DNA from 2 places in the Enterobacter sp. HK169 genome. Region 1 is predicted to be linked to the other one. Evidence: predicted binding sites of a transcription regulator. Region 1 holds the regulator's gene; the other holds the start of a gene.
What was found. The regulator PurR, encoded in region 1, represses purine synthesis genes. The targets are predictions, from matches to a motif close to CANGCAAACGTTTGCNTG.

Region 1 (4,224 bases):
GGCGAACGCCGGCAGCATCAGGACCAGGGTAATGGCAAACAGCGTGGCGAAAATGGCCTGCCAGTCGAAATGAGCGAGGATCCAGCTGCCCAGCAGTGGGGCGAGGGCAGGTGAGAGACCTACCAGCGGCATAATGGTGGCGAAAATACGGTTTGTGCGGTTAGCCGGATAGTAGTCGGTGACCAGCGCCTGCCAGGTCACGGCCGCGGCACAGACGCCCACGGCCTGAATAAAACGCAGCACCAGCAGCCAGCTGGCATCGCGTACCCATAGCATCCCCAGGCAGCCCACGGCAAAAATGGCCAGGCCCAGCAACAGCACCGGCTTACGACCAAAGCGATCCGAGAGCGGTCCCCAGAGCAGCTGTGCGAAGGCAAAGCCGGCGAGGAATAAGCTCAGGCTGGCGCTGATGGCGGCAGCCGGCGTTTGTAAATCTTCCTGCATGGCGGCAAACGCCGGCAGGTACATATCGGTGGCCAAAAAGCCCAGCACGCTTAAGCCGCCGAGCCAGACTAAAAAACCGTTCCTGGGTTGCATTATTTTATTCTCCTGAGGAGGCAGGTATACATTGGCGCTGAGTGTAGGGAGTGCAAAGCTGCTTGTGAAACGCTAATATTTGGCTGGTGCATTCAAAAAATTTGCAGGCAGAAAATGTGGTCAGATTATTCTCTTGAAGTGGTCGATGCTGTTGCGCGTAACGGCAGCTTCAGCGGTGCGGCGCAGGAGCTGCACCGCGTCCCTTCGGCAATAAGCTACACGGTGCGCCAGCTGGAGGAGTGGCTGGCGGTTCCGCTGTTTGAACGGCGGCATCGTGATGTGGAATTAACGCCCGCAGGCGCGTGGTTTTTGAAGGAAGGGCGTTCTGTTATCAAAAAAATGCAGATCACCCGCGAACAGTGTCAGCAGATCGCTAACGGCTGGCGGGGACATCTTTCCATCGCGGTGGATAACATCGTTAAGCCGGAACGCACCCGGCAGATGATCGTCGATTTCTACCGTCATTTCTCTGACGTCGAGCTGCGGGTCTCGCAGGAGGTGTTTAACGGCGTCTGGGATGCACTGGCGGACGGCAGGGCAGAGATGGCGATTGGGGCTACGCAGGCGATCCCGGTCGGGGGACGTTACGCTTTTCGCGACATGGGGATGCTGAGCTGGAAATGCGTGGTGGCAAGCGATCATCCGCTGGCGTCGATGGAAGGGCCGCTCAGCGATGACACGCTGCGCAACTGGCCGTCGCTGGTGCTGGAGGATACGTCCCGTTCATTGCCCAAGCGTATCACCTGGCTTCTGGACAACCAGCGGCGGGTGGTGGCCCCTGACTGGGAATCGTCGGCGACGTGCCTCAGCGCCGGGCTGTGCGTCGCGATGGTGCCCGTTCATTTCGCGCGTCCGCGCATCGATACCGGAGAGTGGGTTGAGCTGACGCTGGAGAATCCGTTCCCGGATGCGGCCTGCTGCCTCACCTGGCAGCAAAATGACGTCTCGCCTGCGATGGCCTGGCTGCTGGATTATCTGGGAGACAGCGAAACGCTGAACCGGGAATGGTTACGGGAGCCAGCATAGCTGGCCCCGTAAAGCGATTAACGACGGTAGTCGCGGAACGGACCGTCCGCAACGGAACGGCGTTCGATAAGACGCGGGTGAACTTCAATAGACTGCGACTCTTCGCGCTTGTTGACGATCCTGTCCATCAGCATATTGAAGGCCGTTTCGCCCAGCGAATCTTTCGGCTGGTGAATGGTGGTCAGCGCCGGGGTGAAGAAACGCGCGTTACGCACGTTGTCATAGCCGATCACGGATATATCCTGCGGTACGCGCAGGCCCAGCTCGTCGGCAGCGCAGAGCGCGCCCATGGCCATGATGTCGCCCCCGCAGAACACGGCGGTCGGACGGTGCGGCTGGGAGACGATCTGCTGCATCGCGCGGTAGCCCGATTCCGGCTCAAAGTCGCCCTGCACAATCCAGTTTTCCGGCACGTTGATCAACGCTTCTTCCATCGCTTTCATAAAACCGGCCAGACGGCCCGCGCCGGTGTTGCGCTCCAGCGGACCGGGGATCACGCCAATCTCGCGGTGGCCGCGTTCGATCAGATAACGACCGGCCATATAGCCGCCTTCAAAGGCGTTATCGATAACGGAATCGGTAAAGTCTGCGCGCGCTTCGCCCCAGTCCATCACCACCATCGGAATATGGCGATACTCTTCCAGCATCGACAGCACGGATTCCGGGTACTCGGAACACATCACCAGCAGGCCATCAACGCGCTTTTGCGCCATCATCGACAGGTAGGCACGCTGTTTTTCAATGCTGTTCCACGCGTTGCCCAGAATCAGGGTATAGCCTTTCTGGAAGCAGTTCTTTTCGACCGCTTCAATGATCTCGGCAAAATAGGCCGCTTCACTGCTGGTCGCCAGCAATCCAATGGACTTGGTGTGATTAACCTTGAGGCTACGCGCAACCGCACTTGGCGAATAGTGCAGCTCTTTGATCGCTGCCCAGACGGCGTTGCGCGTCTCTTCCGCCACAAAGCGGGTTTTGTTAATTACATGTGATACGGTTGTAGTGGAAACGTTTGCGCGTTTTGCTACGTCTTTAATTGTTGCCATTAAATGTCACTCCAGACCATATCCTAAGCTCCTGAAAAACTTGAAGGTAAACGTTTGCCTTCTCTCACCCTTATCTCGCAATCTTGAATTGCGGCACGCCGGGAAAACGACACGGGACGTCAGGAGGGGGTCAATGGCCGGTACGCTAATAAATTTAGCGTGGAATTTTGTCCTATCTTGATGAAAAGGGGAAGAGGTAAAGTGGTTATCAGTATAAATCCAGGAAGATTTTTGACGTAATCTGTGCAAAAATGAGCAAGCTCACTTTTCGTGTGGGGATTAAAAGGAGAAAAATTGATGAGTTCCGATCTTAAGTTTTCGCTGTTCACCACCATTGTTGTGCTGGCTCTGATTGTTGCGGCCGGTCTGACGGCTGCGCTGCACTGATTTTACGCGGAGGGAGAGCCTTCTCCCTCCCAACTCCCCGGATTGTTACTTCTCTGGCAAAAATCTTTTGCCATTTTGTTAACTTCTCATTTTTTGTGATTGATGTCATGCTTTCTGCTTCTTTGTTCTGTGTCACCACATGACACGGCATCCGGAGTTGACGCATGAAAATCAATTTTCCCCTGCTGGCCCTGGCGATTGGCGCTTTTGGGATTGGCACCACTGAATTCTCCCCGATGGGGTTACTGCCTGTTATTGCCCGGGGCGTAGATGTCTCTATCCCTGCGGCAGGGATGTTAATCAGCGCCTACGCTATCGGCGTGATGGTCGGGGCGCCGCTGATGACGCTTCTTCTTTCACACCGCGCGCGCCGCAATGCGCTGATTTTCCTGATGGCGATTTTCACCCTGGGCAACGTGCTTTCGGCCATTTCGCCGGACTACACCACATTGATGCTGTCGCGCATTCTGACCAGCCTTAACCACGGCGCGTTCTTTGGGCTGGGATCGGTTGTGGCTGCCAGCGTGGTGCCAAAACACAAGCAGGCGAGCGCCGTGGCAACCATGTTTATGGGGCTGACGATTGCCAATATCGGCGGGGTGCCTGCGGCAACCTGGCTGGGAGAAGCGATCGGCTGGCGTATGTCTTTCCTGGCGACGGCCGGGCTGGGCGTGATTGCGATGGTGGCGCTGTTCTTCTCCCTGCCGAAAGGCAATGCCGGAGAACGTCCGGAAGTGCGTAAAGAGCTGGCGGTGCTGATGCGCCCGCAGGTGCTCTCCGCGTTGCTCACCACCGTGCTGGGGGCAGGGGCGATGTTTACCCTCTACACCTATATTTCACCGGTACTGCACGATATCACCCACGCAACGCCTCTCTTCGTTACCGCGATGCTGGTGCTGATTGGCGTGGGCTTCTCGATCGGCAACTATCTGGGCGGGAAATTTGCCGACCGTTCCGTGAGCGGGACGCTGAAGGGCTTCTTAACCCTGCTGATCGTCATCATGGTTGCCATTCCGTGGCTGGCGCGTAATGAGTTCGGGGCCGCGATTGCGATGGTCGTCTGGGGAGCCGCCACTTTCGCCGTGGTGCCGCCGCTGCAGATGCGCGTGATGCGTGTGGCGCACGAGGCGCCGGGACTTTCATCTTCCGTGAATATCGGTGCGTTTAACCTGGGTAATGCCCTGGGCGCGGCGGCCGGTGGGGCCGTGATTTCAGGCGGTCTGGGGTACAG
Region 2 (4,224 bases), 1.5 Mb from region 1:
CAGCAGCATGCCCAGCAGCATTGAGGCAATACCGATACTCAGCAGGGCGAGAATGGCGCGGTAATCGTAAAGGCTGACCAGTTTGCCCACCAGCGCGGAACCAATCACAAAGGCAATAGAGCCCCACAGGCGCACGCGGCCGTAGTCCATGGTGATCTGCTTTTGCCAGGTGTTCGCCAGGGCATCCGTCAGCGGCACCAGCGGTGAGAAGAACAGGTTAAAGCCGACCATCACCACCATCAGCCAGGCAAACTGGTGGCTGACCCAGAAGCAGGCAACAAAGACCAGCGTCAGCAGAGCAAGAATACGCACGGCCTTGATCAGCAAGGAGGGATCGCTAACGCGCGGGGCAATCAGCAGGCTGCCGAGGAAACGCGCCACCAGCCCGGCCCCCAGCAGGACACCGATGGTCTCGGGAGTCAGGCCGATACCCTTGAGCCAGACGCTCCAGAAGGGCAGAAAAATACCGTAGCTAAAGAAATAGGTGAAATAACTGAGCGCCAGCCAGCGCGTGGAATGCAAGACCATGAATCCCTCCCGAAATCGAGGCCATAGTCTGGCGAGAATATAAAAATTAAGCAAGTAGATAGCCTGCTATAAATTAACGAAAAATTAACATCTTGTGCAGTTGTCTGGCTTATGGCAGGGAATGAAAATATGTATTACGTTTAAATTACTCCACTTGCAGAGGTTTTTCTGCCATGAACTCACTACGTTATTTCGATTTCGGTCAGTCACGTCACCTGCTGCTGCTGATTGGCCGCATCGCACTTGTCGTGCTGTTTATCATCTTTGGTTATCCAAAACTGACGGGGTTTAGCGGCACCGTACAATATATGACCTCGCTGGGTACGCCGATGCCCATGCTGGCGGCCATTATTGCGGTGGTGATGGAAGTCCCTGCTGCCATCCTGATCGTGCTGGGCTTTTTCACCCGCCCGCTCGCGGTACTGTTTGTATTCTATACGCTGGGCACGGCGATTATCGGTCACCATTACTGGGATATGACCGGTGATGCGGTCGTGCCGAATATGATTAACTTCTATAAGAACGTCAGTATTGCTGGCGCCTTTATTTTGCTGGCGATTGTCGGACCTGGAGCCATTTCCCTCGACCGGCGTTAAGCCATAAAAAAAGGCCGCAAGCGCGGCCTTTTTTATTTCTGCCAGGCAGAGGAATTATGCGTATACCGGGAAGCGTGCGCAGATATCCAGAACTTTACCTTTGACGCGCTCGATAACCGCTTCGTCATTGATGTTGTCCAGAACGTCACACATCCAGCCAGCCAGCTCTTTCACTTCCGCTTCTTTGAAGCCGCGGCGAGTCACGGCCGGAGAACCGATACGGATACCGGAGGTCACGAACGGGCTCTTCGGATCGTTTGGCACGCTGTTTTTGTTCACGGTGATGTTGGCGCGGCCCAGGGCTGCGTCAGCTTCTTTACCGGTCAGGTTCTTATCAACCAGATCCAGCAGGAACAGGTGGTTTTCAGTACCGCCGGAGACCACTTTGTAGCCACGGTTCAGGAACACTTCCACCATCGCTTTAGCGTTCTTAGCAACCTGCTGCTGATAAACCTTGAACTCAGGCTCCATCGCTTCTTTCAGCGCAACGGCTTTAGCCGCGATAACGTGCATCAGCGGGCCGCCCTGCGCGCTTGGGAATACAGCGGAGTTCAGTTTTTTGTACAGCTCTTCGTCACCGCCTTTCGCCAGGATCAGGCCACCGCGTGGACCCGCCAGGGTTTTGTGGGTGGTGGTGGTCACAACGTGAGCGTGTGGAACCGGGTTCGGGTAAACGCCAGCGGCAATCAGACCCGCAACGTGCGCCATGTCGACGAACAGGTAAGCACCGATGCTGTCTGCGATTTCACGCATTTTTGCCCAGTCAACGATACCGGAGTAAGCAGAGAAGCCACCGATGATCATCTTCGGTTTGTGCTCTTTAGCCTGCTTCGCCATGTCTTCGTAGTCAATTTTACCGGACTCATCAATACCGTAAGGGATGATGTTGTACAGTTTGCCGGAGAAGTTAACCGGGGAGCCGTGAGTCAGGTGGCCGCCCTGCGCCAGATTCATACCCAGAACGGTATCGCCCGGCTGCAGCAGCGCGGTATAGACCGCGAAGTTAGCCTGAGAGCCAGAGTGTGGCTGCACGTTCGCGTAGTCAGCGCCAAAGAGTTCTTTCGCACGGTCGATAGCCAGCTGCTCAACGATATCAACGTACTCGCAACCGCCGTAATAGCGCTTGCCCGGGTAACCTTCAGCATATTTGTTAGTCAGCTGAGAACCCTGCGCCTGCATAACGCGCGGGCTGGTGTAGTTTTCGGAGGCGATCAGTTCGATGTGCTCTTCCTGACGTACTTTTTCCTGCTCCATAGCCTGCCACAGTTCGGCATCATAATCGGCAATGTTCATTTCACGCTTTAACATCCGCATCTCCTGACTCAGCTAACAAGTAAATTTTGGCCTGAAAAGGCAGTCCTGTTGGACGACGGGCAACAGTATAACTGATTAGTTCTGTGATAACAGGTCTTGACAAACGATTTTACGCAAACGTTTTCCTGCGCGCCACGCAAGGGTTTGAGGAATAAAGCTCTCGCCCTTTCCAGCGGATTTCTTTTCAGGTTTGTGATGCATATTTTTCATCTTGCAAAGAACCATTTACAACGCAGGGGTATTTTTTATAAGATGCATTTAAAATACATCATTAAAGTCACATCAGAAGGATGCGCTCATGCTCGACGCTCAAACCATCGCTACCGTTAAAGCCACCATCCCCCTGCTGGTGGAAACCGGCCCTAAACTCACCGCCCATTTCTACGATCGCATGTTCACGCATAACCCGGAGCTCAAAGAAATTTTCAACATGAGCAACCAGCGTAACGGCGATCAGCGCGAAGCGCTTTTCAACGCCATCGCGGCCTACGCCAGCAATATTGAAAACCTGGCGGCACTGCTGCCCGCGGTGGAAAAAATCGCGCAGAAACACACCAGCTTCCAGATCCAACCCGAGCAGTACAACATTGTGGGTGGCCACCTGCTGGCGACGCTGGACGAGATGTTCAGCCCGGGCCAGGAGGTGCTGGACGCGTGGGGTAAAGCCTACGGCGTGCTGGCAAACGTGTTTATCAACCGCGAAGCGCAGATCTACAGCGAAAACGCCAGCAAGAACGGCGGCTGGGAAGGCACGCGCGCCTTCCGCATCGTCGAGAAAACGCCGCGCAGCGCGCTGATTACCAGCTTTGAATTTGAGCCAGTGGACGGACAGCCGGTTGCCGATTACCAGCCAGGCCAGTATCTGGGCGTGTGGCTGAAGCCTGAAGGCTTCCCGCATCAGGAGATCCGCCAGTATTCTCTTACCCGCAAGCCAAACGGCAAAGGCTACCGCATTGCCGTGAAGCGTGAGGACGGCGGTCAGGTCTCCAACTGGCTACACAACGAAGCTAACGTGGGCGACGTGGTCCATCTGGCCGCGCCGGCGGGTGATTTCTTCATGGCGGTTGAAGCGAATACCCCGGTTACGCTGATCTCTGCGGGCGTCGGCCAAACGCCAATGCTGGCGATGCTCGATACGCTGGCGAAAGCCAACCACGGTGCGCAGGTAAACTGGTTCCACGCTGCGGAAAACGGCGACGTGCACGCCTTTGCCGATGAAGTGAAAACGCTCGGGGCGTCCCTGCCGCGCTTCACCGCGCACGCCTGGTATCGCCTGCCAACGGATGCAGATCGCGCGGCCGCACGGTTTGACAGCGAAGGTCTGATGAATTTAAGCCAGATGGAAGGGGCGTTTAGCGCGCCGGACATGCAGTTCTACGTCTGCGGGCCGGTGGCGTTTATGCAGTATGCCGCGAAGCAGCTGGTGGAGCTGGGTGTGAACAAAGACAACATTCACTACGAATGTTTCGGGCCCCATAAGGTGCTGTAATGAAAAAGCCCCTCGTTCGAGGGGCTTTTTTTCGCCGGGTGGTTGCACCTTACCCGGCCTACAAAACCGTTGGCATTGTTAAATCGCGGCGTCGTCTTCTTCGCCGGTACGGATACGGATCACGCGCGCCACGTCAAAGACGAAGATTTTACCGTCGCCGATTTTGCCCGTCTGCGCGGTGCGGATAATGGTATCCACGCAGGTATCGACGATATCGTCGCTGACCACGATTTCAATTTTTACTTTCGGCAGAAAGTCGACCATGTACTCTGCGCCACGGTAAAGCTCGGTGTGGCC

Region 2: the regulator PurR is predicted to act here: its motif matches at 2,549-2,566, upstream of glyA (serine hydroxymethyltransferase).

Annotation. Positions count from the first base shown of each region.
Region 1 is NZ_CP017087.1:304,965-309,188, forward strand. It holds gene punC (purine nucleoside transporter PunC) at 1-537, opposite strand, end outside; gene punR (DNA-binding transcriptional activator PunR) at 652-1,563, shown strand; gene purR (HTH-type transcriptional repressor PurR) at 1,581-2,606, opposite strand; gene cydH (cytochrome bd-I oxidase subunit CydH) at 2,904-2,993, shown strand; gene EnteroDNA1_RS01595 (MFS transporter) at 3,158-4,224, shown strand, end outside.
Region 2 is NZ_CP017087.1:1,776,625-1,780,848, forward strand. It holds gene EnteroDNA1_RS08385 (3-phenylpropionate MFS transporter) at 1-528, opposite strand, end outside; gene EnteroDNA1_RS08390 (DoxX family protein) at 702-1,124, shown strand; gene glyA (serine hydroxymethyltransferase) at 1,179-2,432, opposite strand; gene hmpA (NO-inducible flavohemoprotein) at 2,737-3,927, shown strand; gene glnB (nitrogen regulatory protein P-II) at 4,006-4,224, opposite strand, start outside.